Regions from separate parts of the Mycobacterium sp. NGS63 genome, predicted to be linked through region 3. Evidence: riboswitches for the same ligand, from Rfam matches in the RefSeq annotation. Region 3 holds a riboswitch; each other region holds the start of a gene.
The links. Region 3 has a riboswitch for magnesium ahead of AC5Y4Z_RS15860 (hypothetical protein). Riboswitches for the same ligand answer to the same signal wherever they lie in the genome.
Positions count from the first base shown of each region.

Region 1 (10,321 bases), on a different contig from region 3:
TGGATCGCGCTGCACGCCAGCGACTCCGCGCCGCCGACCCTCGCCGGGCCCGCCGCGCTCGACCTCACCGACGTGCACCGCGCGATCCTGGACACGCTGGCCGGCGGCGGCGCGTATTTCTTCCGCCAGCTCGGCCAGGACGGCATCACCGAAGCCGCGCTCAAAGAGGCGCTGTGGGAACTGATTTGGGCCGGCTGGGTCACCGGCGACACGTTCGCGCCGGTGCGCGCGGTGCTGGCCGGCGCGGGCGCCCGCAAGCGGTCCCAGCCGGCGCACCGCACGCACCGGCCGCCGCGGCTGAGCCGCTACGCCGTCGCGCACGCCCAGCACCGCAGCGCCGACCCGGCGGTGGCCGGGCGGTGGTCGGCGCTGCCGGCCCCGGAGCCCGATTCCACGGTGCGCGCGCACTACCAGGCCGAGCTGCTGCTGGCCCGCCACGGCGTGCTCACCAGGGGCGCCGTGGCCAACGAGGGCGTGCCGGGCGGCTTCGCCACCCTGTACAAGGTGCTGAGCACCTTCGAGGAGGCCGGCCGGTGCCAGCGCGGCTATTTCGTCGAGTCGCTCGGTGGCGCCCAGTTCGCCGTCGCGTCCACCGTCGACCGGCTGCGCAGCTACAGCGACGGGATCGACCCGGAGCGACCGGAGTACCGGGCCGTCGCGCTGGCCGCCGCCGACCCGGCCAACCCGTACGGCGCCGCCCTGCCCTGGCCGGCAGCCAACGGGGATACCGAGGCCCCGGGGGCCCGGCCCGGCCGCAAGGCGGGCGCGCTCGTGGTGCTGGTGGACGGCGGGCTGGCCTGGTTTTTGGAGCGGGGCGGGCGCTCGCTGCTGACGTTCACCGACGACCCCGCCGCCGACCGGGCGGCGGCGGGGGCGCTGGCCGAGCTGGTCGCCACCCGCCGGGTCGCGTCGATCTTGGTCGAACGCGTCGACGGGACGCCGGCGCTGCAGCCGGGCGCGCCGCAGGCGGCGCTCACCGCGCTTTCCGAAGCCGGATTCGCCCGGACCCCACGGGGGATGCGGTTGCGGTGAACCATGCCCGAAGGTGACACCGTCTGGCACACCGCGGCCATGTTGCGCCAACACCTGGCCGGGCGCACGCTGACGCGCTGCGACGTCCGGGTGCCGCGGTTCGCCACCGTCGACCTGACCGGGCAGGTGGTCGACGAGGCGCTCAGCCGCGGCAAGCACCTGTTCATCCGCGTCGGGCCGGCCAGCATCCACTCGCACCTGAAGATGGACGGCAGCTGGCGGGTCGGCAAGCGGCCGGTGAAGGTGGACCACCGGGCGCGGATCGTGCTGGAAGCCAGCGGCGTTCGCGCCGTGGGCGTCGACCTGGGGGTGCTGGAGATCCTCGAGCGCGACCGCGACGGCGACGCCGTCGCGCACCTGGGGCCCGACCTGCTCGGACCGGACTGGGACCCGGTGCGGGCCGCGGCCAACCTGGCCGCGCGCCCGGACCGCCCGCTCGGCGAGGCGCTGCTGGACCAGCGGGTGCTGGCCGGCATCGGCAACGTCTACTGCAACGAGCTGTGTTTCGTCGCCGGCCACCTGCCCACCGCGCCGGTCGTCGAGGTCACCGATCCGCGCCGGCTGGTGTCCCGCGCCCGAGACATGCTGTGGGTCAACCGGTTCCGCTGGAACCGCTGCACCACCGGCGACACCCGGCACGGCCGGCAGCTGTGGGTGTACGGGCGCGCCGGGCAGCCCTGCCGTCGCTGCGGCACCCGCATCCGCTACGACGACGGCGGCGAGCGGGTGACGTACTGGTGCCCGTCGTGCCAGCGTTGAGCGAACTTTCGCGCGCCGGTGCCCGGCGTGCGATGATCGCGGGGTGACCCCCCGTGCGCTGCTGGCCGGCCTAGCCGTGGCCCTGGCGCTGCTCGGCGTCGCGGGAGGGCCCGGCCAGGCCGCGCACGCCGACGCCATGGACAACACCTTTTTGAACGCGATGAAGGCCCGGGGCATCGACTTCTCATCGCCGCAGGCCGCGCTCACCGCGGCGCATGAGGTCTGCCAGGAACTGGCCATGGGCAAGCAGAAGCCGGACATCGCCAACGAGGTGATGACCAACAGCCAGTTGGACGGCTATCACGCCGGGTACTTCGTCGGCGCGGCCATCGCCGCGTACTGCCCCGCGTACCGCTAGTCGCGGGCGTGGGCGAGGAAGAACTGGGCGATGACCTCCGAGGCGTCCACGGCGCGCGAGGTGCGCCCGATGATCGCCTGGGGCAGATACTGTTTGCCGCCCGGCCAGGTGTGCCCGCCGTTGTCGATTTGGTAGAAGACCACCGCGGTGGGCGCCGCGCACGCGGTGGAATCGAAGCGGTGGACGACGGTGCCGTCCCCGACGTTGGGTAACACCTGCGACGACGGGTCGCCCTGGCAGCCGTCGGCCGAGCGCCACGTGTCCACCATGCTGGTGGCCGCGATCGCGTGGCTGACCCCGCCGCGGCCGCGCACCTTCCCGCCGTTGAACGGCACCAGCGGGTCGGCGGTTCCGTGCGCGGCCAGCACGGCCACCGGGCGCGACGGATGGCAGGCCACGCCCGAGCCCAGCGTGCCCGCCACCGGCGCGATCGCGGCGAAGACGTCGGCGCGGTCGCACGCCAGCCGGTTGGACATGAAGCCCCCGTTGGACATCCCGGTGGCGAAGACATGCCCCGGCGCGATGTGGTAGTCGCTTTGCAGCTTGCCCGCCAGCGCTACCAGGAACCCGACGTCGTCGACGTGGTGGCGGTCGGCCGGCGACGCCCCCCGCCCGTCGGCCCAGCTCTTGTCGTAGCCGTCGGGATAGGCCACCACCAGGCCGTGGGCGTCGGCCACGGTGTCGAAGTCGGTCAGGCCGCGCTGGCCGTTGCCGGTGCCGCCGCCCCCGTGCAGGCTGAGCACCAGCCCGACCGGATCGCCGGGCGGCAGGTGCAGCGCGTAGGTGCGGTCCATGCCGCCGGACCGCAACGTGCCGGACAGGTCCCGGGCGCCGGCCGCCGCCACGTGACGCGCACCACACCCCACCAGGCACATCGCCAGCATGGCGAGCGACAACCAGCGCGTATACGGCATGCCGTCAAGCTACCGAGCGCGGCCGTGGATCGCGGGAGGCGGGCCGATCGCGCAGACCGCGCGCCGATTTAATGTCGCGATGTTTCTAATTATTTGCGGTGTTGGAAACGTCCGCGACCATTACACGATGCACAGCCGTAACCTGCTCGCAACCTTTGTGGGCGAGTCTGCAGGCATGCCGAACACCCGTACGCGCAGGCTCCGCCCCCTGTTGTCGGTGTTGGCCGCCGGATTCGTTCCGGCGGTCGCGCTTCTTGGTCCACTGGCCCCGGCCGCTCACGCCGACGGCACCGATGACGCGTTCATCTCGGTGCTGCACTCCAACGGCATCGCCCACGAGGCGCCGGCGTCCGCGATCGCGGCCGGCCACCTCGTCTGCCACCAGCTCGACATGGGCAAGACCCAGGATCAGATCGCGCTGGACGTGATGAACAGCAGCACCCTGGACGGCGACCACTCCGGGTTCTTCGTCGCCCTCGCCGAGCGCGCCTACTGCCCGCAGTACGCCGACGTCCCGTCGTAACGGCTCAACGCCCATCCCTTTGCGGCAGTTGCCGCGATTGCAATTCAGCCCTGGTCGCATTGTGCGAAGCTGAGTGCCGACTGCGCCGCGAGGGAGGATGCGACATGCGAAGCGCCCGTGTCCTGACGGCCGCACTCGCCCCCCTGGCGGTGGCGGTGGTCCCGATCGCGCACGCCGACGCCAGCGACGACGCGTTCCTGGCGGCGTTGAACGCCAAGGGTATCCACTTCGGCACCCCGGAGCAGGCCGTCGTCGCCGGCCACGAGGTCTGCGACGAACTCGACATCGGCAAGACCCCGAGCCAAGTCGCCCAGACCGTCATGGGCAACACCGATCTGGACGGCTACCACGCCGGCTACTTCGTCGGCGCGAGCATCCGCGCGTACTGCCCGAAGCACGCGTCTTAACGAAATCGCAACGCCGCGCTTGCGGGGACGCGACAATCGGCTGCCTAAAATTTCGGGGTGGCACCGAAACTCCTTGTCGGCGCGGCCCTTGCGGTCGGCGCCGCGCTGGCGGGGGCCGCACCGGCCGGCGCCGACCCCAGCGTCTTCAACGAATTGAGCTGCGCCTGCTCGCAAACGGTTTCCAGCGACGGGTCCTCCGTCGCGGACCAGATCGACCGGGGCATTTCGGCCGGCCTGTCCGGGGTGCCGGCCGGCCAAGCGCCGCAGTGACTTTCGGCGTCGATTCAGGTCAACCCGCGGCCGGCGGGCGGCCCAAGACGCGGGGGCGGAATCCGTAGACGGGGGCGCTGAACTCGTCGTCGGCCGCGTCGGCCATCCCCCCCAACGGCGCGCCCGGGATGCCCATCGGTCCGACGTCCTGCATCACCATTTCGGTGCCGCTCAGGCTCTGGTAGGCGCCCGCCCCGATGCGGGTCGTCGCAAAGGCCGGGCTGATCGCCGCCTCGGAACCGCTCCAGCTCGGCGGTACCGACAGGGCCCCGACCAGGTTTGCGCTCCCCATCCGCGCCGAAGCCAGCGTCACCGGCTGGCCGAGCGCGGCCACGCTCGACGTCTCCGACGCGCCGCCCAGCGCGTTGGACCCCGGCTCGAGGAAGCTGAACGCGGTTGCCGAGTCGATCATCGACGTCGGGTTCAGCAAGCCGCTGGTGGTGAACGCGTTGGTGAAGTTGCCGATCGACGCATTGGACAGCGAGCCCCCCAGCAGCGCGCCGTTGGACCCGCTGAGGTCGTTGAGGATCCCGGCCAGCCCGGTCTTGTCCTGGTTCGAACCCGGCGCGATCACCTCTTCGAGTTGACCCAGCACGTTCGAAAACGGCGACGACACCGTCGACTGCGCGGTGCCCGCCGGCGTGGTGGCCGCCTGGCTGACCGCGTTGGCCTGCTTGGCCGCACCGCCGCCCGATGCGCCGCCGGAGTTCGGCGCGCTCAACGGTGTCAACTGTGTCGCCGCGCTCGAGGCGCCGGCGTAGCCGTTCATCGCGGCGGCATCCTGGGCCCACATTTCCCCGTATTGGGCTTCGGTGGCCGCGATCGCCGCGGTGTTTTGACCGAAAACGTTGGTGGCCAACAAGTTTGACAGTTGGTCCCGGTTGGCCGTGATCGCCGCGGGGGGCACCGTCACGGCGAACGCCTGCTCGAAGGCGGCCGCGGCCGCGTTGGCCTGGGAGCCGGCCTGCTCGGCCTGGGCGGCGGTGGCGCTCAGCCACTCGAGGTACGGCGCAACCGCGGCCACCATCGACATCGCCGATGGACCGAACCAGCCTTCGCCGGTCAGCCCGGCGATCACCGCGTCGTATTCCGCGGCCGCCGAACGCATTTCGGCGGCCATCGTGTTCCATGCGGCGGCCGCGGACAGCATGGGCGCCGAGCCGGGACCGGAGTACATCCGGGCGGAGTTGATTTCCGGTGGGAATACCGCAAAGTCGATCATGGTGGTTTCCTCGAGTCTCTTATCCGGCGGCCGACGGCCGCGGCATCACGACGGGGCGGAACCCGTATTTGGGGATGGCCCGGCGCAGCCTGCGGCCCGCGCCCACGATCGGCGTGTAGGCCCCCGGCCCGCCGGGCCCGCCCGAGCCGATGTCGAGGCCGGTGGCCGGCAGCGCCGCTTCGGCGGGGCTCACGTTGGCCGCCGACGCCCAGGTTCCCGGCACCGACAGCGCCCCCACCAGCCGCGCATGGCCCATCGCGGCGGCACCCGCTCCGGGCAACCCGGCGGAGGCCAGCACGCCGGAGGCGGGGACAGCGGCGTTCGCCGCCGCCATGCCCGCGGTAGCGGCTCCTTTGCCGAACATGAAGTTGAACCCGGCGATGGTCTGCAGGATGAATTCCGGGTTGAACGGGCCACCGGCGAGCGCCCCGTTGACGATGCCGGTGCTGACGAAATTGGAATTGAAGAAGCTGTAGAGCGACGATCCGGAGCCTCCGTTCACCAACTGCGCCAGGTTGTAGAACGGGGAGGACGGGTCCGAACCGGTCGCGAGCAGGCTTTCCAGCCACGACAGCGCCGATCCGCCGGTGCCCGCGGGTGTTTGGCCCGCCTGCGCAACGGCGTTGGCCTGGTTGGCGATTCCACCGGCGCTGGCGGCGGACTGTGGCGTGTTGAACGGTGACAACGCCGATGCGACGTCCGAGGCGCCGGCGTAGCCGTTCATCGCGGCGGCGTCCTGCGCCCACATCTCGGCGTACTGGGCCTCGGTGGCCGCGATGGCGGGGGTGTTCTGCCCGAAGACGTTGGTCGCGACCAGCATCGCGAGCTGGGCGCGATTCGCCGCGACGACCACGGGCGGCACGGTCATGGCGAACGCCGCCTCGTACGCGGTCGCGGCCGCGTGGGCTTGTGTGCCAGTCTGCTCGGCCTGGGTGGCGGTGTTGCTCAGCCACTCGACGTACGGTGTAGCCGCCGCCAACATCGACAGCGACGACGGGCCGAACCAGCCCTGGCCGGTCAGCTCGGCGATCACCGAGCCGTAAGAAGCTGCGGCGGAACGCATTTCGGCGGCCATGGTGTTCCAGGCCGAAGCGGCGGCCAATATCGGCGCCGATCCCGGCCCCGAATACATTCTGGCCGAGTTGATTTCCGGCGGCAGCGCCGCGAAGTCGATCATCGCTCGCTCCTCGAGCGCTCAGCGGGTCGCGGCGGCGTTGACCGCCTCGGTGGCCGCATACGATCCGGCGCTGGTCTCCAAGGTGGAGACGAACAGCTCGTGCATCGCGGCGGCTTGAGCGCCCAGTGTCTGGAACGTCTGGGCGTGCACGGCGAACTTAGCCGCGGTCACCAGCGACACCTCATCGGCGGCCGCGGGCACTACGCCGGTCATCGGGGCCGCGGTGGCGGCGTGCTGGGCGGCCAGCGTGGAGCCGATCTGCTGCAGGCGGGTCGCGGCTGCGGCCAGCGATTCCGGCCGGGCGGTGACAAAATTCATGGGAGTTCTCCTGACAAATTGGGCGCGGCAAAGCCTGCGACCACGAAATCGAAAGCGACATAGGGCTTCTGACCGCAACGCAACCGGACGTCGAGCTGCCGACTACTTTGCGGACGAGAGGTGTCGAGGTGAGCCGTTCAGGCTGCCGGAACGGTGCCTGGTTCGGTTCGCAACGAAATGGTCGATCTGGAATACGGACTGTCGTCGGGACTCATTTCGCTCTCACCTCCTTACAGCCAGGGCACACGGGGATGCCATACAGTGCATGCCGGGGAGAAGGACCCGGGTGACAACGCCCGGGCGCCGCACCCCTCTCGTCAGAGCTTCGGCACCACACGGCGTATCCGGCTCGATGGAGCCGAAAGCCACTTGGGCTCAACCCTTAATCCGGGAAAAGCTGTCCTGACCCTGGGCGTCTTTCGACGTTCGAGGTCAGTGGCCTGTGTCCGTGCAGACGCCTCACCTAGCGAGGTGCTTGCAACGGCAATCGTTGCACCCGCGGGCTAGTGCGTCAACCCTAAGCACCACTCGATTCAACGCTTGACGCAGTGACTTTCGGCTTCAACCGGCCGAGGGCGGGCGGGTCATGAAGGTGCCCTTGAGCTCCAGCCCGTATTCGATGTCGTCATAGTCGCGGCCCTCGCGCTTGCGCTTGTCGCGCGGCGTCACCGGCGGCATCATCGGCGGCGGCATGAAGGGCGACCCGGATTCGCTTGCGGCGAGCGGGGATACCGCCGAGGCGAGCTGCACCGGCGTCTGGGAAGCGGTCAGCATCCCGACCGCGGCGGGGGGCATGATCAGCCTGCCCATCGAAACCCCGACGCCCACCGCCGCCGTCGGCGCCGAGCCGACGGACCTGACCGCGCCGGCCAGGTCCGCGCCGGCCGCCGACAGGGCCGAGGCGCCCTCGCTCAGGCCCTGGCCCAGGGTACTGCCGACGTTCTGCAGCGCCTGCGCGGTATTGCTCTGCGCCAGGTAGCTGAGCATGTTGATGGGGAACCCGCTGGCGATGAACTGATTGGCGTAGGTATTGGCCAATCCGAACCAGCCGTCGTGGGGGTTGAAGCCGCCGGGGCTGTCGAGGATCGACGTCAGGAAGTCGCCCAGGGGTGTGGATGCCGCCGGGGTGGCCGCGGCTGCGGACGCGGCGCCGGCTTGCGCGCCCGCCGCAGCCGGATTGGCGATCGCCGGCGGCGACGCGAACTGCGGCAGCCGGGTGGCCTGCGCCGACGTCGCCGCGTAGCGATACATCGCCGCCGAGTTGTTCACCCACATGCCTTCGTACTGGGCGTCGGTCTCGGCTATCGCCACGCTGTTGGTCCCGAGCCAGTTGCTGGCGATCAGCCGCGCCAGCCGGGTCCGGTTGGCGCTGACCTGCACGGGGAAAACGACTGTGCGGCTGGCTAATTCGAATGCCGTGGCGACGACACGCATCGAGTTGGCGAGCTGCTCGCACTGGTGCGCGGTGGTGCTCAGCCAGGTGACGTAGGGGTCGACGGCCGCCATCATCGCCCGCGAGGACGGGCCCTGCCAGGCCTCGGTCAGCGACGACAGCACCGTTGCGTAGTTGGGCAGAGCGTCCTCCACCTCGATGCCCAGCCGCTGCCACACCGCGGAGGCCTCGATCAGCGACCCCGCGCCCGGCCCCGAGTGGATCAGCGCCGCGGTGACCTCGGGGGGCAACGTCTGAAAATCCATGACGTCGGGCCGGCTCTATCCTGCTGACGGGGGCGGGTGGATCACCGAACCCTTGACCTGCTTGCCGATTTCGAGTTCCTCGGCCTTGGGCTGCTTGCGCTTTCGCCAGCCACTACCCGCCGAGATGGGCGGCGGCATCAACGGCGGGAGCATGCCGAACCCGGCGTCCCCGGCATCCAGCGGTGACGCCGCCGACGCCAGCTGGACCGGCGTTTGGGCGGCCGGTAACAGTCCCACCACGGCGGGCGGCGCGGTCAGCTTTCCCAGGGACACGCCGACGCCCAGCGACGCGGCCGGCGCCGATCCCATGCCCTTGATCGCACTGGCGAGGCCGATCTCCGACGCCCCGAGCGCCGACTCCCCCTCGGCCAGGCCCTGACCGACGTCGCTGCCCACGCTCTGCAGGGCCTGCGCCGACGTGCTCTGCGCGACGTAGCTGAGCAGGTTGATGGGGAAGCCGGACGAGATGAACTGGTTGGCATAGGTATTCGCCAGCCCGAACCAACCCTGGTTGGGGTCGAAGCCCAACGGGGTGCTCAGGACCGACGTCAGGAAGTCCCCGATCGGGGTCGATGCCGCCGGGGCGGCGGCGGCCGGTGCGGCGGTGGCTTGCGCGGCCGTCGCGGCGGGGTCGGCGATCGGCGGCGGCGAGGAGAAGCCCGGCAGCTCGGTGGCCTGCGTCGAGGCCGCCTGATAGCGCGTCAGGGCCGCGGAGTTGGTCGCCCACATGGCCTGGTACTCGTCCTCGGTCGCCGCGATGGCCGGAAGGTTGCTGCCGAACCGGTTGGTGGCGATCAACTGGGACAGCCGCGTCCGGTTGGCGCTGACCGCGGCGGGCGGGACCACCGCCGAGCGCGCGGCGTTGAACGCCGTCGCGGCGGCCTGCGCCGAGGACGCCATCAGCTGTGACTGCTGCGCGGTGCCGCGCAGCCAGGTGATGTAGGGCTGGACGGCTTGCAGCATCGCCGTCGACGAGGGGCCGCTCCACGACTCCATCAGCGCGTTCACCACCGAGGTGTACGTGCTGACCGTGTTCTCCAACTCGGTGCCCACGCGCTGCCACGCGGCCGACGCCTCGATCAGCGAGCCGGCTCCGGGCCCCGAGTGCATGAGGGTGGAGGTCACCTCCGGGGGCAGCGCTAGCAAATCCATGACATCTCACATCCCCTATGCGGGGAACGACCCCGGAACGTCGCGTTGACCGCGCCGCGACAATAGCGAAAACATTGCGCGTCGGCGCCCCACGTACCGGATCCTTCCCCCGTTGGTAACGGATGAGACGAACGATATACCGGTGGCGCTGGCGGGCGAAGCGATACGCACGCTTCGTTGAGCAGGGAGAACCCTTACACGGTGACCGAGGCGCCGCGCTCCAGCTTGACGATTCGCTCGGCCAGGCCGCGGCGCTGCATCTCGCCGACGAAGTCGGCCAGCGGTGAGGCGAAGACGCCGTAGTCGTCGAAGTGGACCGGGATCACCTCCGGCAACGCGAGCGCCGCCACCAGTTCCGCGCCCTGCCGTCCGTCCATAGTTACCGTCAGCCCGAACGGAAGCCGCCGCCCGGCCGGCAGCCGGGTCCCGCCGAGGTGCAGCACGCCCGCGTCGATCGCGTCGAAGCGCTCCGGAATCTCGTGGAGTTCCTC
Region 1 covers NZ_JCALCJ010000009.1:48,280-58,600, forward strand. The annotation lists gene AC5Y4Z_RS21355 (ATP-dependent helicase) at 1-1,032, shown strand, start outside; gene nei2 (endonuclease VIII Nei2) at 1,036-1,791, shown strand; gene AC5Y4Z_RS21365 (DUF732 domain-containing protein) at 1,835-2,149, shown strand; gene AC5Y4Z_RS21370 (extracellular catalytic domain type 1 short-chain-length polyhydroxyalkanoate depolymerase) at 2,146-3,063, opposite strand; gene AC5Y4Z_RS21375 (DUF732 domain-containing protein) at 3,239-3,586, shown strand; gene AC5Y4Z_RS21380 (DUF732 domain-containing protein) at 3,691-3,993, shown strand; gene AC5Y4Z_RS21385 (hypothetical protein) at 4,051-4,263, shown strand; gene AC5Y4Z_RS21390 (PPE family protein) at 4,283-5,485, opposite strand; gene AC5Y4Z_RS21395 (PPE family protein) at 5,505-6,662, opposite strand; gene AC5Y4Z_RS21400 (PE family protein) at 6,681-6,980, opposite strand; M-box (ykoK) riboswitch at 7,283-7,458, opposite strand; gene AC5Y4Z_RS21405 (PPE family protein) at 7,542-8,678, opposite strand; gene AC5Y4Z_RS21410 (PPE family protein) at 8,694-9,830, opposite strand; gene AC5Y4Z_RS21415 (MBL fold metallo-hydrolase) at 10,025-10,321, opposite strand, start outside.
Region 1: another riboswitch for magnesium. It lies ahead of AC5Y4Z_RS21400 (PE family protein); the one in region 3 lies ahead of AC5Y4Z_RS15860 (hypothetical protein).

Region 2 (10,321 bases), on a different contig from region 3:
GTGGGCGATCAGCGGCTCGATCTCGGCGATGGCGGCCGTGAACGCGGGCTCGTTGGCCAGCAGGTCGGAGCCCATCGTCGCCCACTGCGAGCCCTGCCCGGAGAACACCCAGACCGGCCCGCGCTCCTCCTGGCCCACCACTTCCTGGAACAGGGCGCCGCCGTTGGCGACGTCGCGCAGCGCCGTCAGCAGTTCGGGGGTGTCGCTGGCCAGTACCGTGGTCCGCACCGAGCGGTGCCCGCGCTTGCGGGCCAGCGTGTAGGCGAGGTCGGCCGCCGCCAGCTCGGTGGCGTGCGCCTCGACCCAGTCGGCCAGGCGGGTGGCGGTCTCCCGCAGCCCGTCGGCCGAGGTGGCCGACAGCGGGAACAGCAGCGTGCCGTCGTGGCTCGCCTTGGTGGCTGCGCCGTTGCGGGACAGGGGCTCGGGGGCCTGCTCGACGATGGCGTGCACGTTGGTGCCCGAGATCCCGTACGCCGACACCGCCGCGCGCCGCGGCTGCCCACCGCTCAGCGGCCACGGCGTATTCTCTTGCGGCACAAACAATCCGGTGTCGATCCGGGCCATGTCGTCGGGCAGGCTCTCGAAGTGCAGGTTCTTGGGGACCACGCCGTGCTGGACGGACAGGACCGCCTTCATCAGGCCCAGCGCGCCGGCGGCGGCCTGGGTGTGGCCGAAGTTTGTCTTCGACGCGCCCAGCACGCACGGGTTGCCGATGCCGTACACCTCGGCGAGGCTGCCGTATTCGATCGGGTCACCGACGGGCGTGCCGGTGCCGTGGGCCTCGACCATGCCGACGGTGCCGGCGTCCACGCCCGCCGCCGCCAGCGCCGCGCGGTAGACGGCGGCCTGCGCCTCGCCCGACGGCATCGCGATGTTCATGGTGTGGCCGTCCTGGTTGGCGGCCGTGGCGCGGATCACACCGAGGATCCGGTCGCCGTCCTGCTGCGCGTCGGTCAGGCGCTTGAGCAGCAGCACCACGCAGCCCTCGCCGGAGACGAAGCCGTCGGCCTTGATGTCGAAGGCGTGGCAGTGTCCCGTGCCCGAGAGCATGCCGCCCGCCGACGCCGACGCCGACCGGCGCGGCTCCATCATCACGTTGACGCCGCCGGCGAAGGCGAGGTTGCTCTCGCCGTCGTTCAGGCTGCGGCAGGCCTGGTGGATCGCGAACAGGCCGGACGAGCAGGCGGTGTCGATCGTGACCGCGGGACCGTGCAGGCCGAGCGCGTACGCGATCCGCCCGGAGGCCATGCAGGAGATGGTGCCGGGGTTCCCGTAGGGGCCGTCGAACGCGTCGGTGGCGGCGTGCACGAATTGGTAGTCGCCGTAGTTCAATCCAACGAAAACGCCCGTTTCGTCGGCGATCGTGTCTTTGGTGAGGCCCGCGTGTTCCATGGCCTCCCACGCGGTTTCCATCAGCAACCGGTGCTGAGGGTCGATCGCGATGGCTTCCTTTTCGGTGATGCCGAAGAACTCGGGGTCGAAGTTGCCGACGTCGTCCAGGAACGAGCCCCACTTGCAGACCGACCGGCCGGGCACGCCGGGTTCCGGGTCGTAGTAGTAGTCGACATCCCAGCGCTCGGCGGGAATTTCCTTGACAAGGTCGTCGCCACGCAGCAACGCTTCCCAAAAGAGGTCAGGGGAGTTGATGCCCCCCGGCAGTCGGCACGCCATCCCGATGACGGCGACCGGAGCAACGCCTGCCTTACCCACTGTCCTTCACCTCTCCTTGCCTATCCACAAGTTCCTATCACTGCTGCTCGCTCTTATCAGAGCTTCGAGAAATCTCGCCGAATTTTTTTGTGCGCGCTCGCAACTCCGCAGCAAAGCACAATCAACCCACCGACCCCCGCAATCGAAGCCCGCCGTAAGAACGTGGCGCGATCAGCAGCGTAGCGGCTGCGCACGTTACGCGTGGAAAAATCGTGCGATCGTACAAAAATTTAACAACGGCTTGCCCCGGTGGGCCCGACAATCGGCTTGGCCGAAGGGCCAGACGCATACTTTTCGGACGATATTTGGGCGTTGAGCCGCACTTGAGTCGCTGCCAGAGGCGCTGTGCCGCAAGGCCGTCCGGCAACATCGCGCCATCGCGTGGGCCCTCGGCGGCACTGCCGGCGCCGAGGGCTGTGCAGCGCAGCACGAACCGGCCCGAGCCAGAACGGCCAAGGCCAGAGACCAAATTGGACGCGCCGATGCAGGGCATCGGGGATGCGTGATGCGGCCATGGTAGGGGCTATTGCGAAACCGCGCAGGGAAATCGCTGAAATCTTTAAGATTGCAAGCTTAAGCCGAGATTAAATGTCGGTGAGATTCGTTCGTTATGTTCGTCGGCGGGCCACCACAGGCGCGGGCGGACCGCCGGGTGTGACCCGGGTCACGGCCGGACCCGGGGATTGAATTCATGGGGGTCTCGGGCGTCTCCCAGGCCGCCGGGCCGGGCCACATCGGCGTATTTGTTAGCGCGCCAAAGGTATTCGCGTCCAGGACCGAGATCGGCCGTTTTCGCCGGGCGCATGGCGGCCGACGGCGCGATTCGCGTTTGCCCTTGGCGCTCCGGGCTTTTCGCCCGATACCTGGCTACGATGACCGTGATGACAGCCCGGGTGCCCAGACTGCCGCTCGACGAGGCCAAGGCCGCCGCCGACGAAGCCGCGGTGCCGGACTACATGGCCGAGCTCAGCATCTTCCAGGTGTTGCTGAACCATCCGGCGCTGGCGCGCGCTATCAACGATCTGCTCGCCACCATGCTGTGGCACGGCGCCCTCGACGCCCGGTTGCGCGAGCTGGTGATCATGCGGATCGGCTGGCTCACCGCGTGCGACTACGAGTGGACGCAGCACTGGCGGGTGGCATCGCGGCTGGGCGTGAGCGCCGACGACATGCTCGGGGTGCGCGATTGGCGGGGTTATGAGGGCTTCGGGCCCAAAGAGCGCGCGGTGCTGGCGGCGACCGACGACGTGGTGCGCGACGGCGCCGTCAGGGCCGAGAGCTGGGCGGCCTGCGCGCGCGAGCTGGGCGACGACCCCACGGTCCTGGTCGAGCTGGTGACGGCCATCGGGGCGTGGCGGATGATCGCGTCGATCCTGCACAGCCTCGAGGTGCCGCTGGAACAGGGTGTCTCGAGCTGGCCGCCGGACGGCGAATCGCCCCGGCCCGCTCTCGATTGACTTATCAGTCAGTAACTCTTAGCGTCGGAAAATGCGAACCAGAGCCGCCGAACTGCTCGGCGTTGAGTTTCCTATCTGCGCCTTCAGCCATTGCCGCGACGTGGTGGCCGCGGTGACCAACGCCGGCGGGTTCGGCGTCCTGGGCGCCGTCGCGCACAGCCCCCAGCGGCTGGACAGCGAGCTGACCTGGATCGAGGAGCAGACGGGCGGCAAGCCCTATGGGGTCGACCTGCTGTTGCCGCCCAAGTACGTCGGCGCCGATAAAGGCGGGATCGACGCCGCGCAGGTCTCCGAGCTGCTGCCGGAGGAGCACCGGGCGTTCGTCGACGACATCCTGGCTCGCTACGGCATCCCGGCGCGCACCGACGACCACCGGGTGCCCGGCTCCCTCAACATCTCGCCCAAGGGCTACGAGCCGCTGCTCGAGGTCGCGTTCGCCCACGACATCCGGCTGATCGCCAGCGCGCTGGGGCCGCCACCCGCCGACCTCGTCGAGCGGGCCCACGGCCACGACGTCCTGGTGGCCGCGCTGGCCGGCACCACCCGGCACGGGCAGCGGCACGCCGCCGCCGGCGTCGACCTGATCGTCGCGCAGGGCACCGAGGCCGGCGGGCACACCGGCGAGGTCGCGACCATGGTCCTGGTCCCCGAAGTAGTGGACGCCGTGGCCCCGGTACCGGTGCTGGCGGCCGGCGGCATCGCGCGCGGCCGCCAGGTCGCCGCCGCGCTGGCGCTGGGGGCCGAGGGCGTGTGGTGCGGGTCGGTGTGGCTGACCACCGAAGAGGCAGAGACGACGCCGGCGGTCAAGGAGAAGTTCCTGACGGCCAGCTCGTCGGACACGGTGCGGTCGCGGTCGATGACCGGCAAGCCGGCGCGGATGCTGCGCACCGCCTGGACCGACGAATGGGCGCGCGCGGACACCCCCGACCCCCTCGGGATGCCGCTGCAGACCGCGCTCGTCACCGACTCCCAGGTGCGCATCAACCAGGCCGCGACGCACCCGGACTCCCGGGCCCGGGACCTGGCGACCTACTTCGTCGGCCAGGTCGTCGGCTCGCTCGACCGGGTCCGCCCGACGCGCTCGGTGGTGCTGGACATGGTGGAGGAGTTCATCGACACCATCGGGCGGCTCGACGGCCTGGTCGATACGTGACCAGCGCGACCCGGCGGCGTCGCGCGGTCAGCGACGAGGAGAAGTCGCAGCGGCGCGAGCAGATCATGGCCGCGGCCAAAGAAGTGTTCGCGCGCAAGGGTTTTCATGCGACGACGATCGCCGACATCGCCAAGCGGGCCGGGCTCGCCTACGGCTCCGTCTACTGGTACTTCGACTCCAAGGACGAGCTGTTTCACGCGTTGATGGCCGCCGAGGAGGGCGCGCTGCGCAGCCATGTCGCGTCGGCGCTGGCCGCCCTCGGCGTGCCGGCGGAGAACTTCGGCGACGAAAAACCGCTTCGGGTGGCCGTGCGGGCGACGCTGGAGTTCTTCGAATCCGACAAGGCCACCGTCAAGCTGCTGCTGCGCGACCCCTACGCACTGGGCGAGCGGTTCGAAAAGCACCTCGGCGGGATCTACGAGCGGTTCATCGACGACATCGAAGCCTTCATCGTCGCCGCCCAGGAGCGCGGCGAGGTGGTGGCCGCGCCGCCGCGCATGGTGGCGTACACGCTGGCGGCGCTGGTCGGGCAGCTGGCGCACCGGCGGCTGACCACCGACGACGACGTCACCGCAGCTCAGGTGGCCGATTTCGTCGTCGCGCTGGTGCTCGACGGGCTGCGCCCGCGAGGGTGACGCAAGGCTTGCGTAAAGATTCGGACACGGCGCCCGGGGGGATTTGACCGCGCCATGCCCGTCGTGCATCATCGGTCGGGTAGCACCTCGTTAGGTGAGGCGTCTACACGAATACAGGCCACTGACCCCGAACGTCCAAAGACGCCCCGGGTCAGGACAGCTCCTCCCGGCTTAAGGGTTGAGCCCAGGTGGCTTCCGGCTCGGTTTGTTTTTCCGGGCAGGACACGTCGTGTAGTGCCGAAGCTCTGACGAGAGGGGTGCGGTTTACCGGCGGTCGCCGGTTTCTGTACTCCTTTGTGATGCGTGTAGATCGCGCGGGCAGCCGCGCGCCGTCGCGACGTCGAGGAGGTGAGGGACGCATGAGTTCCAGCGACAGTCCGGGTCGAAGTCCGGGCTTTGTCTCGTCCCGATCCGGTCTCCGGCGCGACGACCGCGGCTAGCTTTCAGCTTCGCGGCCAAGCGTTTTGGGATCGGAACCGCAACGGGACGGGCAACGTCAGTCCATTCAACGCTCGTTTTGCGATTCCGCTCTAGGAGACGATCATGACCGCATTCCCGCACGACCCCGTAGTTGACTACGACGAAGTGGTGCCCGCCCCCAAGCTGTCGGTGGTGCGCGACGACACCGCGGCGCCCGAGCAGGCGGCGCCCCGGGTCGAAAGCCGGACCATCATCATCCGCGACCCGCTGGTGGACGGCGCCGCGCACCTGCTGGGCATCGGTGTGCGCCACGTGTACGCGGCGCTGTGGCGCGTCGGCCTGCTCGAAGTCCAGACCTGAGGGGCTTCCCGGCCCCAGGTTTTCCCTGAGGCCAGGTAACCCCTCGGGGTGCACGATTTCGTAGTATTGATGCATTGGCGTCGATCCGGCCATCACCGGGGAGCCTTCGGAAGAACAGCCGCACCGGCTCAGTAGAACCGAACGGGTAGGCCCGTCACAGCCGTCGATGAGCGGCCGCGCGCCAGCGCGGCAAGCGGGGTGGTACCGCGGCGCTCGCGCACCTGGCGCGTCGTCGTCCCCGGCCAGCTAAGTGGCACAGGGAGACGACGCTGTGACTTACCCCAAGCCGGCCGGTGGGGCGCCCGACTTCCCGGCGCTCGAGCTCGAGGTTCTCGACTACTGGGACCGCGACGACACCTTCCGGGCCAGCATCGCGCGCCGCGACGGCGCCCCGGAGTACGTGTTCTACGACGGGCCGCCGTTCGCCAACGGGCTGCCCCACTACGGGCACCTGCTCACCGGCTACGTCAAGGACATCGTGCCGCGCTACCGCACCATGCGCGGCTACAGGGTGGAGCGCCGCTTCGGCTGGGACACCCACGGGCTGCCCGCCGAGCTGGAGGTCGAGCGCCAGCTCGGGATCACCGACAAGTCCCAGATCGACGCCATGGGCATCGCCGCCTTCAACGACGCGTGCCGCGAATCGGTGTTGCGCTACACCGACGAGTGGCGCGCCTACGTGACGCGCCAGGCGCGCTGGGTCGACTTCGACAACGACTACAAGACGCTGGACCCGTCCTACATGGAGTCGGTGATCTGGGCGTTCAAACAGCTGTGGGACAAGGGCCTGGCCTACGAGGGCTACCGGGTGCTGCCGTACTGCTGGCGCGACGAGACCCCGTTGTCCAATCACGAATTGCGGATGGACGACGACGTCTACCAGAGCCGCCAGGATCCGGCGCTGACCGTCGGTTTCAAGGTGGTCGGCGGCCCGCTCGACGGGGCTTATCTGCTGATCTGGACGACGACGCCGTGGACGCTGCCGTCGAACCTCGCCGTCGCCGTCAACCCGGACGTGACGTACGCGCAGGTGCGGGTGGGGGAGCGGCGCTTCGTGCTGGCCGAGGCGCGGCTGGCCGCCTACGCGCGCGAGCTCGGTGAAGAGCCCGAGGTGTTGGGCACTTACAGCGGTTCTTCGCTGCTGGGGATGCAGTATTTGCCGCCGTTCGCGTATTTCCTGGACGCGCCCAACGCTTTTCGGGTGCTGCCCGGCGACTTCGTGACCACCGAGGACGGCACCGGCATCGTGCACATGGCGCCGGCCTACGGCGAGGACGACATGGCGGTCGGGGAGGCGGCCGGCATCGCGCCGGTGACGCCGGTCGACTCCAACGGCCGATTCGATGCGACGGTCCCGGATTACCAGGGGCAGCACGTCTTTGACGCCAACCCGCACATCATTCGCGACCTGAAGAACGGCAGCGGCCCGGCGGCGGCCAACGGCGCGGTGCTGGTCCGCCACGAAACCTACGAGCACCCCTACCCGCACTGCTGGCGGTGCCGCAATCCGCTGATCTACCGGGCGGTGTCGTCGTGGTTCGTCGCGGTGACCGAGTTCCGCGACCGCATGGTCGAACTCAACCAGCAGATCACCTGGTATCCCGAGCACGTCAAGGACGGCCAGTTCGGCAAATGGCTGGCCGGCGCCCGCGACTGGTCGATCTCGCGAAACCGCTACTGGGGCACACCGATTCCGGTGTGGAAGTCCGACGACCCGGCCCATCCGCGCATCGACGTCTACGGAAGCCTCGACGAGCTGGAGCGCGACTTCGGGGTGCGACCCACCAACCTGCACCGGCCCTACATCGACGAGCTCACCCGCCCCAACCCCGACGACCCCACCGGGCGCAGCACGATGCGGCGCATCCCCGACGTGCTCGACGTGTGGTTCGACTCGGGCTCGATGCCGTATGCGCAGGTGCACTACCCGTTCTCGAACCGCGACTGGTTCGACAGTCATTATCCGGGCGATTTCATCGTGGAGTACATCGGCCAGACCCGCGGCTGGTTCTACACGCTGCACGTGCTGGCGACGGCGCTGTTCGACCGTCCGGCGTTCAAAACCTGTGTGGCGCACGGGATCGTGCTGGGCTCCGACGGCCAGAAGATGAGCAAGTCGCTGCGCAACTACCCCGACGTTTCCGAGGTGTTCGACCGGGACGGTTCCGACGCGATGCGGTGGTTTTTGATGGCGTCGCCGATCCTGCGCGGCGGCAACCTGATCGTCACCGAGCAGGGCATCCGCGAGGGCGTGCGGCAGGTGCTGCTGCCGCTGTGGAACGCCTACAGCTTCCTGGCGCTGTACGCGCCGAAAGTCGGGACCTGGCGGGTTGATTCGGCCAACGTGCTGGACCGCTACATCCTCGCCAAGCTGGCGCAGCTGCGCGACGACCTGACCGCGTCGATGGAGACCTGCGACATCTCCGGCGCGTGCGAGCAGCTGCGGCAGTTCACCGAGGCGCTGACGAATTGGTATGTGCGGCGGTCGCGTTCGCGGTTCTGGGAGGAAGACGCCGACGCCATCGATACCCTGCACACCGTGCTGGAGGTGACCGCGCGGCTGGCCGCTCCGCTGTTGCCGTCGGTGACCGAGATCATCTGGCGGGGCCTGACGTCCGAGCGCTCGGTGCACCTGACCGACTGGCCGGACGACGGCGTGGTACCCGCCGATCCCGATCTGGTCGCCGCGATGGATCAGGTCCGCGAGGTGTGTTCGGCGGCGTCGTCGCTGCGCAAGGCCAAGAAGCTGCGGGTGCGCCTACCGCTGCCGAAACTGACCGTGGCCGTGGAGGATCCGCGACGGCTGGAGCCGTTCGCCGACCTGATCGCCGACGAGCTCAACGTCAAGGGAGTCGCGCTGACCGACGCGATCGACGCCTACGGCCGGTTCGAGCTCACCGTCAACGCGCGGGTGGCCGGGCCGCGGCTGGGCAAGGATGTGCAGGCCGCCATCAAGGCGGTCAAGGCTGGCGAGGGCGTCGTCAACCCCGACGGCACCCTGAGCGCCGGCCCCGCGGTGTTGCGGCCCGAGGAGTACAGCTCACGCCTGGTGGCGGCGGATCCGGATTACAGCGCGGCCCTGCCCGACGGGTCCGGCCTGGTCGTGCTGGACGGCACGGTGACGCCGGAGCTGGAGGCCGAGGGCTGGGCCAAGGACCGGATCCGCGAGCTGCAGGAACTGCGCAAGTCGACCGGGCTGGACGTCTCGGATCGCATCGGCGTGGTGATGTCGGTGCCCGCCGAGCGCGCCGACTGGGCGCGCGTCCATGCCGACCTCATCGCGCGGGAGATCCTGGCGACCAGCTTCGAGTTCGGCGAGCCCGCCGACGCTGTGAAGATCGGTGACGGCGTAAGGGTGCGGATCGCTAAAGTCTGACCCACTCTCGCGGAGGGGGTTATGACGACAACGCCTTTCGTCGGCACCGAAGCCGTGCGTTCCGGGATCGTCACCGAGCACGAACTGCGACGGTCGTGTACGCGGATCTACCGCAATGTCTACCGACGGCGCGGCAGCGCGCTGACCGCGAAGGAGCGGGCGGTGGCCGCGTGGCTGTGGTCGGGTAAGAAGGCCGTCGTCGCGGGGAACTCGGCGGCCGCGCTGCTGGGGGCGAAGTGGGTCGATCCCCACGCGCCGGCGGAGCTGATCACCGCTCGCAAGCGTCCGCCGTCGCTGATCGTTGCCCGCAACGAGAGGCTGCTGGCCGGTGAGACGACGCTGGCCGATCGCGTTCCGGTGACCTCGCCCGCGCGCACCGCGTTCGACCTCGGTCGGCGCCCGGGGTTTCAGACCGCCGTCATTCGGATTGATGCCCTCGCCCGGGCTACTGGGTTGGTGGCCGACGACGTTGCGCCGCTGATCGACGCGCACCGCGGCGTGCGCGGGCTGAAGCAATTGCGGCGGGTCCTGCCGCTGGTCGACGCCGGCGCCGAATCGCCGCAGGAGACGCGCACCAGGCTGGTCCTGATCGGAGGCGGATTGCCCAGGCCGCAAACCCAGATCGTCGTGGGGGACGAGTGGGGCTGGCCGTTCGCCCGCATCGATATGGGCTGGGAGGAGTGGCTCGTCGGCGTCGAATACGACGGGCCCCAACACTGGACCGACCCGCGCATCCGCGCCGACGACATCGAACGCACCGCCAAACTCGAGCGCCGGGGCTGGCGGCTGGTCCGCGTGAGTTCCGACCTGTTGCGCTATCGCCCGCATGTCATCGTGGCCCGAGCCCGCGACGCGCTGCGGGCGGCGGGCCACCCCGGGCTCTGCTGACCGCCTTCTGCCGATCCGCGAGGGTGCGGTTAGCGAGGTGTTTCGCGAGAGCCGGTGTCGGTAGTTGCACTCTCGCGGATGGGGCGGCCTTTGTTGGACCGCGAGGGTGCGGTTAGCGAGGTGTTTCGCGAGAGCCGGTGTCGGTAGTTGCACTCTCGCGGATGGGGCGGCCTTTGTTGGGCCGCGAGGGTGCGGTTAGCGACCCATTTCGCGAGAGTCGGCCACGGTAGGTGCACTTTCGCGGAAGGGGTGGCCTTTGTTGGGCCGCGAGGGTGCGGTTAGCGAGGCGTTTCGCGAGAGCGGGTCACGGTAGGTGCACGTT
Region 2 covers NZ_JCALCJ010000001.1:410,270-420,590, forward strand. The annotation lists gene pks2 (sulfolipid-1 biosynthesis phthioceranic/hydroxyphthioceranic acid synthase) at 1-1,710, opposite strand, end outside; gene AC5Y4Z_RS02015 (carboxymuconolactone decarboxylase family protein) at 2,589-3,167, shown strand; gene AC5Y4Z_RS02020 (NAD(P)H-dependent flavin oxidoreductase) at 3,199-4,320, shown strand; gene AC5Y4Z_RS02025 (TetR/AcrR family transcriptional regulator) at 4,317-4,955, shown strand; M-box (ykoK) riboswitch at 5,035-5,219, shown strand; gene AC5Y4Z_RS02030 (Rv1535 family protein) at 5,499-5,735, shown strand; gene ileS (isoleucine--tRNA ligase) at 6,007-9,111, shown strand; gene AC5Y4Z_RS02040 (hypothetical protein) at 9,133-9,999, shown strand.
Region 2: another riboswitch for magnesium. It lies ahead of AC5Y4Z_RS02030 (Rv1535 family protein); the one in region 3 lies ahead of AC5Y4Z_RS15860 (hypothetical protein).

Region 3 (10,321 bases):
TGAGCACCGCGACGGCGGGCGCGTCGGGCGCGATTTTCGGGCTCTTCGGCGCGACGTTCGTGGTGGCCAAGCGGCTCACCCTCGACGCCCGCTGGGTCGGCGCGGTCATCGTGATCAACCTGATGTTCACCTTCGCCGCCCCGGCGGCCGGTTCGCAACCGATCAGCTGGCAGGCGCACGTCGGCGGGCTGGTCACCGGCGGAGTGGTGGCCGCGGCCTACGTCTACCCGCCGGCCCCGCGGCGCAACGCGGTGCAGGCCGCGGTGACGGTCGCCGCCGTGGTGGTGTTCGCGGCGCTGATCTGGTGGCGCACAAACGATATCCTCGCGGAGTTCGGTGGGCATCTTTATCTGCGCTGACGGAGGTTCTTATGACCTGGTGGGTCGCGCGCTCCGAGCACACGCTGTCCGAGGACGTGCCCGCGCCGCCCGGCGACGTCCGCGACTTCTACGTGGATCTGGACAACATCAAGCTCGTCCACCCGCTGATCGTGTCGGTCCAGCCGACGTCGCGCACCGAAACTCCGGAGGGCTACCGGCAGAGCTATCGGGTGGTCGACCGGATCCCGTTGGGGCCGTTCACCATCCGGATCACCTACCGCGCGCGCCTGGATGTCCGCGCCGGCGGCGAGGTGCTGACCGAGGCCGACCAGTCGCCGGGGGTCCGCCTGCGCGGAACGGTGAGCTTCACGCCGATCGACGGCGGCACTCGCGTCACCGAGCGGATACGGATCGCCGCGCCCCGCCCGTTGGCGCCGACGACCACGCGCGAGGCCGTCAAGGCGCACCAAGAGATGCTGGCGGGCATCCGGCGGCACTTCGAGTCCGCCTGACCCCCGCGTGTCGTCTGCCGAATCCGGCCGCGTCGAAATTAGGCTTGCTGCGATCAAGAGGAGGGGCAGCGACGTATCGGCAGCAACTTTGGCGCCGGACGAGGTGGTCAGGGCGCGCTAGCGGAGGACTCTGAGCCGGGCGGGAGGCACCCCGCCCCGGCCCGTGCTGCCCGCAAGCCGCGCTGGGTTGCCCCGGTCCGCCGCGCCGGCCGGCTCGCAATCTGGGACCAACCGGACCGGCGCAGCGGCATTCCCGCGCTGGATGGGCTCCGCGCGATCGCGGTCGCGCTGGTGCTCGTCGGGCACGGCGGCATCCCCGGCGTGGGCGGCGGTTTCATCGGCGTCGACGTCTTCTTCGTCCTCAGCGGGTTTTTGATCACCTCGCTGCTCCTCGACGAGCTGCGGCGCACCGGCCGCATTGAGCTGACCGGCTTTTGGATTCGGCGGGCGCGACGGCTGCTGCCGGCGCTGCTGTTGATGGTGCTCAGCGTGGGCGCGGCCCGCGAGCTGCTGCCGGCCCAGGCGCTGACCGGGTTGCGCGACGACGCGATCGCGGCCTTCCTGTGGGTGGCGAACTGGCGGTTCGTGGCCCAGAAGACGGACTACTTCACCCAGGGTGCCCCGCCGTCGCCGCTGCAGCACACGTGGTCGCTCGGGGTGGAGGAGCAGTACTACTTCGTGTGGCCGGTCCTGCTGATCGCGGTGACCCTGCTGTTGGCGGCGCGAGCCAGGCGCTACTTCAGGCGGGCCACCGTGGGCGGCGTACGGTTCGCCACCTTCGTGATCGCCACCGTGGGCGCCCTGGCGTCCGCCGCGATCGCCATCGCCCTGGCGTCCGACAGCACGCGTGACCGGATCTATTTCGGCACCGATACCCGGGCGCAGGCGCTGCTGATCGGCTCCGCGGCCGCGGCCCTGCTGGTGCGGGACTGGCCGTCGATGAACCGCGGCTGGTGCCTGATCCGGACCCGGTGGGGACGCCGCGTCGCCCGCCTCTTGCCGCTGCTCGGCGTGGCGGGGCTGGCGGCGGCGACGCACTACGCGACCGGCGCGGCCGCCGAGTTTCACCACGGCCTGCTGATCGGGGTCGCCATCTCGTCCGTCCTCGTGATCGCCCCGGTGGCACTGGAGCAGCGCGGGGCCGTCGCCCGCATCCTGGCGCTGCGTCCGCTGGTGTGGGTGGGCACCATCTCCTACGGCGTCTACCTGTGGCACTGGCCAATCTTCTTGGCCCTCAACGGGGAACGCACCGGCTGGTCGGGTCTGCCGCTGTTCGCCGTCCGCTGCGCCGCCACCGTGGTGGTCGCGGCCGCGTCGTGGTGGCTGATCGAACAACCGATCCGCCGCTGGCGGCCGGTGCGGGTGCCGCTGTTGCCGCTGGCGGCGGCGACCGTGGCCAGCGCCGCCGCGGTGACGCTGCTGGTGATTCCGGTGGGAACCGGGCCCGGCCTGCGCGAGGCGGGCCTGCCGCCGGGCGTCTCGGCCGTCGCCGCGGTGTCCCCCTCACCGCCCGGCGGCGCCCGCCCGGCGCCGCGGGATCCCCACCGGCCCTTCACGGTTTCGGTGTTCGGCGACTCGATCGGATGGACGTGGATGCACTACCTGCCCCCGACGCCGGGGTTCGCGTTCCTCGACCACACCGTCATCGGCTGCAGCCTGGTGCGCGGCACGCCCTATCGCTACATCGGCCAAACCCTGGAGCAGCGGCCGGAATGCGACGGCTGGCCCATCAGGTGGTCGGCGCAGATCGCCCAGGACCAGCCGGATGTCGCGCTGCTGATCATCGGCCGCTGGGAGACGGTCGATCGGGTCAACGAGGGGCAATGGACCCACATCGGCGACCCGACGTTCGACGCTTATCTCAACGGTGAGCTGGAGCGGGCGCTGAACATCGTGGGCTCCACCGGTGTTCGCGTCGTCGTGGCCACCGTGCCCTACAGCCGGGGTGGCGAAAAGCCCGACGGGCGCTTGTATCCGGAGGACCAACCCGACCGGGTCAATCTCTGGAACACCATGCTGCGCAAGACGGTTGCGCACCATCGAGGAGTCCAGATCCTCGATCTGAACAAAAAGCTCGGTCCCGACGGCGTTTACACCGCCAAGGTCGACGGCATCAAGGTGCGCAGCGACGGCGTCCACCTCACCCCGGAAGGGGTGAAATGGTTGACGCCGTGGCTCGAGGAATCCCTGCGATAGCGCCTAATCGCCGGTGCGACAGCTGATTTCCATGCTGTCGCTGTCCCGGACGTTGAAGTTGAAGCTCACGTATCCGTTGGCCGGGTTGCGCACGCGGTCGAGGTAGGGCTGGGTGTCCGCGGCGTTGGCGTTGTCGGCGACCACCAGCGCGCCGGTCGCCAGGCGCGGCTCGAGCAGCTCGATCACCGGCAGGTACAGGTCCTTCCAGCCGTCGAGCAGGACGAAGTCGACGGGCCCGTCCAGGTCGGCCAGCGTGGTCAGGGCGTCCCCCTCGAGGATGGTGATCGCGTCGGCCAGACCGGTCTCGGCGAAGGTCTGCCGGGCCGCGGCGATTTTGGTGTTGCTGAGCTCGGTGGTCACCACGCGGCCGGCGCCGTTGTCGCGCACCGCCGATGCCAGGTGGACGGCGGAGATTCCGAACGACATCCCGAACTCGACCACCGTCGCCGGCCGGGTGGCGCGCACCAGCGCGTAGAGCAGGCGCCCGGCCTCCGGCGTCACCGGGATGTAGAACTCGCTCATGGCCTCCGCGCGCTCCTGCGCGCTCATCGGGCGGTCGAAGTCACCGTGCCGCTCACGCAACTTCGACATCTGATCCCTGGTTTCGGCGTACATCCGGTCGAGCACCGTCGCGACCTTCGGGTCCTGCAAAGTGTTGGCCATGCCGTCGAGGGTAGGCGCCCAGCGTTTGACGGGCACAAGGGCGCAGGGCAAGATGGTCGTGCAAGCACCTCGGTAGGTGAGGCGTCTGCACGGATACAGGCCACTGACCCCGAACGTCGAGAGACGCCCCGGGTCAGGACAGCTCTTCCCGGACCCAAGGGTTGAGCCCAAGTGGCTTCCGGACATCGATTGAGTCCGGATACGCCGTGCAGTGCCGAAGCTCCGACGAGAGGGGTGCGGTCGGCGGCCTGCCGCCGGTCATTCGTGCCTCTTCCGTTCAGGTGAGTGTGACGACACCCGCGTGTGTCCCGGCCGTGAGGAGGTGAGGGCGAGATGAGTCCCGGCGACAGTTCCTATCCGAAATCCGTCTTGTCCCGATCCGGTTCCGGCATCCTTTGCGCCGCCTGAACTTTCCCTGGACGCCCGTCGGCCCCGCGCGGTGAATCCCCGCGCGGCTCGCGGGAAGCCGGGGTGCAGTCGGCGCTCTGAACCACACGAGCCGATCGGGCCCTCCGACAGGGGAAAGATCATGGCTTTTGTTGTCACGCACCGCTTTACCGGCCTCAAGGGGGGCCAGGGTGGTTCGATGCTGCGCGTCGGCCGGCTGTTGGCCGGCAAGCTGCACGCCCGCAGCGCCCTGACTCCGCAGGAGCGGGCCAACCTCTACGTCTCGCGGACGCCGATCGCGGTCGTCACGGCCTCGCTCGGCGGGCATCCGTCGGAGCGCGCGAGCCACCACCGGTAGTTTGCCACGCGAACTCGTTGAGATAACGGAGAATTCGATGCCTTCGAGCTCCACCCGGCTAGGCCGGAGCGCGGCCTCGGTACCGGACACCCGCCCCCGGGTGTCCGGTCAGGCCGTGCTGGACTCCGCGCACGCCGGCGACATCGTCGGCGCTTTCGGCCGCATCCGCCGCGACGACACCGGGGGTTTTGACGGTCGCTGGCGGCGCCTGCGGACGCTGATGGTCATCACCGGTCCCGGCCTGATCGTCATGGTGGGCGACAACGACGCCGGCGGCGTCGCCACCTACGCCCAGGCCGGGCAGAACTACGGAATGGGCCTGCTGTGGACGCTGGTGCTGTTGATCCCGGTGCTGTACGTGAACCAGGAAATGGTGCTGCGGCTGGGCGCGGTCGCCCGGGTCGGACACGCGCGGCTGATCTTCGAGCGCTTCGGAAAGTTCTGGGGGGCCTTCAGCGTCGGGGACCTGTTGATCCTCAACGCCTTGACCATCGTCACCGAATTCATCGGTGTATCACTGGCACTCGGATTCCTGGGCTGCCCGAGGATCGTTGCGATCCCGGCCGCGGCCGTGTTGTTGTTCGCCGTGGTGGCCGGGGGCTCGTTCCGGCGCTGGGAAGCGTTGATGTTCCTGCTGATCGCGGTGAACGTGCTGATCATTCCGATGGTGCTGCTGGTGCATCCCACCCTGAACGGCACCGCCGGTGGGCTGCTGCCGCACTTTCCCGGCGGGCTCGACTCCACCGTGCTGTTGCTGGTCGTCGCGATCGTGGGCACCACGGTAGCGCCGTGGCAGTTGTTCTTCCAGCAGTCCAACGTGGTGGACAAGCGCATCACGGCGCGCTGGATCCCGTACGCGCGAGCCGATCTGGTCATCGGCATCGTGGTGGTGATCGTCGGGGCGACGGCCCTGATGGCGGTGACGGCCTTCGGGTTGGCCGACACCGCCGACGTGGGCGCCTTCGCCGACGCCGGCGCGGTCGCATCCGCCCTGTCCACCCACCTCGGCCACACCGTCGGCGTCCTGTTCGCGATCATCCTGCTGGACGCGTCTTTGATCGGGGCTAACGCCATCGGGCTGGCCACGACCTATGCCATCGGTGATGCGATGGGTAGGCGGCACTCGCTGCACTGGAAGATCCGCGAGGCGCCACTGTTTTACGGCGGCTACGCGTTGTTGCTCGCGGTGTCGGCCGCGGTCGCGTTCAGCCCCGACCACATCCTGGGCCTGGTGACCCAGGGCGTGCAGGCGCTCGCCGGCGTCCTGCTGCCGTCGGCGACGGTGTTTTTGGTCCTGCTCTGCAACGACCGCGCCGTGCTCGGCCCATGGGTAAACACCGTGCGGCAGAACATCATCGCGTGGACCATCGTGTGGTCCTTGGTGCTGCTGTCGCTGGCGCTGACCGCGACCACGTTCTTCCCTGGCCTGTCCACATCCACCATCGAAACGGGTCTCGCCGTCGGCGCGGCCGTCGGCATCGTCGGCGGCGCGGTCGCGATCGTCGCCGGCCGGCGGCATCGCGACCTGCGCAATGCGGAGGCCATCGTGGGGACGCTCGGCGGCGGCCTGGATCCCGAACAGGTCGACGAGCTCGACGACACCCCGCTGCTGACGCGCGCCGAACGCCGCGCCCTCCGCCAACAGGACCGGGCGAGCTGGCAGACACCCGACCTCGCCACGCTCGACCGGCCGGCCATGTCGCCGATCCGGCGCTTGGGGCTGTTGACGCTGCGCGGCTATCTGGTGGTGGCCGTCGCGTTCGTGATCATCAAGATCGTGCAGACCGGCGTCGTCGGGCCGGCCATGTCGTTCTGAATCAGTACGAATCGGCCGGCAGCAGAACGATTTTGCCGCGCGTGTGCCGCTTCTCGAGTTCCTCGAAGGCGTCGGCGACCCGGTCGAGCGGATACGTCGCGGCGATCTCGAAGTCGATGGCGCCGGAGGCGACCAGGTCGGCCATCTCGGCGAGCACCTCCGGTGTCGACGCGTCCACGCTGCCCTCGGTCTTGGCGCCGACTTCGCCGGCCTTCTGGAACGAGATGATGGTGTCGATGCGCTCGGGCGCGACGCCGAGGTCCACGGCCAATTGGACGTAGTCCGGCCCGAACAGGTCGATGAACGCGTCGATCCCGTCGGGCGCCGCCTCGCGCAGCCGCTCGGCAAGTCCGTCTCCATAGGCGATCGAAGTGACGCCGTGGGCGCGCAGCCACTCGGCGTTGCCCGGCCCGGCGATGCCCAGCACCTCCGCCCCGCGGCGGACCAACAGCTGCACGACGAGGCCGCCGACCCCGCCGGCGGCGGCCGACACCGCGACCGTGTCGCCGGCTCGCGGTGCGACCGCGCGCACGGCCGCATACGCCGTCGCGCCGACAACGTACAGCGAACCCGCCACCTCCCAACTCAATTGGGGAGGTTTGCGAATCAGCTGATCGACAGGGACGGCGGTGTGGGTGGCGTGGCTGGACCGGCGGAAGCTGAACCCCAGTACCTCGTCGCCGACGGAGAACTCGGTGACGTCGGGCCCGACGGCGGTCACCACGCCCGCGAGGTCGCTGCCCTCCCCGGAGGGGAACGTGGCGGGGAAGATCTCGTGCATCGCGCCACTCCGGATGGCGGCCTCGCCGGGGTTGATCCCGGCGGCGCGGACCTCGACCACGACCTCGCCCGGCCCGGGGGACGGCATCTCGACATCGGTCACGTACAACACGTCGCGGCCCCCGTAGCGGTCGAACCGTACGGCGCGTGCCTTGCCAGCCGTCATCCTGTGCTCCTCCACCCCGAACGGCCCGTGCCCACGCCAGCATAGGCGCGAACCCCGTCCTTGTTCGTTCCGGCGTTTCGCAGTAGCGTCAGGCGCCGCGGCCCAACTGTGGATCGACGCGGAAGGAACGCTCATGGAGCTCGCCCGGATCACCGTCGCCGGCTGGGCGGTCGCGACGATTGTCGTCGGCACCGCGGCCACCGCGTGCGGCGGTGACCACGAAACCTTGGCGCCCCCCTCTTCGACGACGTCCGCCACCGCCGCCACCACGTCGGGCGGTTCGGTCACCAGCCCATCACCGGGCCAGCCGGGCCAGCCCACCGACTACAGTTCGTTGCTGATCAAGGCGAGCGACATCGGCGGAGATTTCACGACACCCCAACCGCCCGTACAGAATCCGAACAACGCGGCCGGCGTCGCCCAGCTATTCGCCAGCCCCGACAACAGCAGGCGCATCGGGGTCACCATCCTGATCGTCGCCGATCCCGCGGTAATACCGGCGGGGATCGACAACACCAAGACCAACTACGCGGGCAAGGTCAGCGGCACGTGGCAACCGGTCGACGTCGGCGCCAACGGTTTCATCATCTCTGGCACTTCGCCGGGCAATTCCCAAGCGGTGACGGTGTTGTTGTTCAGCGAGGGCAAGGCGATCGTGAACATGGAATTCGACAGCGCCCCCAACGATCCCATCGATCCGGCCGTGGCGACCGACATCGGCCGTAAGCAGGACGCGGCGATCAAGGCCGGACTGCCGAGCTAGCGAACGCTCCCCGGCGCCGAACGTCGAGTTGTTGCGGGAAAATTTGCGAAATCGCGCAACAAGTCGACGTTGGCTGAGGAGTCGACGGGCGTCAGGCCACGACCTCGATGGGATCGCCGACGTTGACCTGGTTGAAATACCACGCGGCGTTGTCCGGGCTGAGGTTGATGCAGCCGTGGCTGACGTTGGCGTGGCCCTGCGAATCGACCGACCACGGCGCCGAGTGGACGTAGACACCGCTCCAGGTGACCCGCACCGCGTACTGGGCGGTGATCTTGTAGCCCTCGGGCGAGCTCAGCGGGATGCCGATGGTCCGCGAGTCCATCACCACGGTGCGCTCCTTCTCCAGCGCCGTGAAGTTGCCGATCGGGGTCGGGCGGCTGGGCTTGCCCATCGACGCCGGCATCGTGCGCAGGATTTCCCCGTTGCGGCTGACGGTGAAGGTGTGCCCGGACAGGCTGGCGACACCGAGAAACGCGTCACCGGTGTCATAGCCCGTCGTCAGCGCCTGCACCCCGACCGAGACGTGGGTGTGAGCGGGCCAGTAGTGGTTCGGAACCCACTGCACGACGTTGTTGTCGAGCCACTCGAAATGGCCCGGCATCCGGACCGGCGACGTCACGCGGATGGACCGCTCCGCCGCGACGCGGTCGGTGACCGGCGCGGTGAATGTGACCACGACCGGGTGCGCCACGCCCACCACCGCGCCGTTAGCGGGCGAAACTGAGGCAACTCCGGGGACCGGGTTGGGCAGCGGCATCGAGGCCACGCTGCGCGCACCGCTGCCCAACGCGCCCATGCCCGCGATCGCTACCATTACGAATAGATAACGAACCGCTCGGCGCATGGCGTTCATCCTTCGGGATGGTTCAACGGACACAACGATATTCTACCTGGCGGTCGGTCCATTGCGTTTCCCAGCAAACACTGGCGGGTTCGCTGGGCCGCCGCCGGCGCGCTCAGGTCGTGGCCGCGCCGGCCGGGTTGCGGCCGGCCAGGTGGCCGCTTTCCACGCCGGCGGCCGGGTCCAGCTCGCAGTCGATGACCGACGGCCCCCCCGACGCGATCGCCTCGGTCAGCGCCGAGCGCAGCTCCGACGGCGTGCCGACGTGGTATCCCTTGCCGCCGAACGCCTCTGCGATCAGCTCGTGCCGCGCCCGCGCGTTGAGCACGGTCGGCGCGGGATCGTCACCGGACGAGGATTCGTCGCCCCGGTAGACGCCGCCGTTGTTGAGGATGACCACGGTCACCGGTAGCCGGTAGCGGCAGATCGTCTCGACCTCCATCCCGGAAAAGCCGAACGCGCTGTCACCCTCGATCGCGACGACGGGATCGCCGGTCTCCACCGCGGCGCCGATCGCGTACCCCATCCCGATGCCCATCACGCCCCAGGTGCCCGTGTCGAGCCGGTGCCGCGGCAGCTGCATGTCGAGGACGTTGCGGGCCAGGTCCAGCGCGTTGGCCCCCTCGTTGACCACGTACGTCCCCGGGTTGTCCTGCAGCACAGAACGAATGGCGGCCAGCGCGTTGTAAAACCGCATCGGGTGCGCGTCGTCGGCCAGGCGCTCGCGCATCTTGGCGTCGTTGCGGGTCCGGCGATCGGCCAACTCGGCGGTCCAGTCCGCGGGCACGGCGATCGGGCGGGTGGCCAGGGCGTCGTTCAGCGCCGCCAGCACTGAGCCGATGTCGCCGGCCAGCGGCGCGGCGATCGGCCGGTTGCTGTCGAATTCGGACGCCGCGATGTCCACCTGCACGAACTGGGCGTCGGCCGACCACTGCGGCGAGTCCCCGTGGCCGAGAAGCCAATTCAGCCGGGCCCCGACCAGCAGCACCGCATCGGCGCGGGCGATCGCCAGCGAGCGCGCGGCCGCGACCGACTGCGGGTGCGCGTCGGGCAGCAGCCCCTTGGCCATCGACATTGGCAGGAACGGAATCCCGGTGTCGGCGACGAACTTCCGGATCGCGTCGTCGGCCCGCGCGTACGCGGCGCCCTTGCCGAGCACCAGCAAGGGACGCCGCGCGCGCCGCAGCACCTCCAGCGCGCGCTCGATCGCCTCCGGCGCCGGCAGCTGCCGCGGGGCGGGATCGACCACGCGCCACACGGTGTCGGCCGCGGCCGCGGCGTCCATGCTCTGGCCCAGGACGTCACCGGGGATGTCGAGGTAGACGCCGCCCGGACGCCCGGAGACCGCGGTGCGCACCGCGCGCGCCACGCCGCGCCCGATGTCCTCGACCCGGCCGATCCGATACGCCGCCTTCGCGAAAGGCTTTGCGGCGTCCAGCTGGTCGAGATCCTGGTAGTCGCCGCGCTGCAGGTCCACCATCGCCCGATCGCTCGAACCCGAGATCTGGATCATCGG
Region 3 covers NZ_JCALCJ010000005.1:378,898-389,218, forward strand. The annotation lists gene AC5Y4Z_RS15840 (rhomboid family intramembrane serine protease) at 1-359, shown strand, start outside; gene AC5Y4Z_RS15845 (SRPBCC family protein) at 371-832, shown strand; gene AC5Y4Z_RS15850 (SGNH/GDSL hydrolase family protein) at 1,052-3,028, shown strand; gene AC5Y4Z_RS15855 (O-methyltransferase) at 3,032-3,691, opposite strand; M-box (ykoK) riboswitch at 3,753-3,932, shown strand; gene AC5Y4Z_RS15860 (hypothetical protein) at 4,221-4,436, shown strand; gene AC5Y4Z_RS15865 (NRAMP family divalent metal transporter) at 4,474-6,252, shown strand; gene AC5Y4Z_RS15870 (NADP-dependent oxidoreductase) at 6,254-7,198, opposite strand; gene AC5Y4Z_RS15875 (hypothetical protein) at 7,332-7,961, shown strand; gene AC5Y4Z_RS15880 (L,D-transpeptidase) at 8,053-8,808, opposite strand; gene oxc (oxalyl-CoA decarboxylase) at 8,921-10,321, opposite strand, start outside.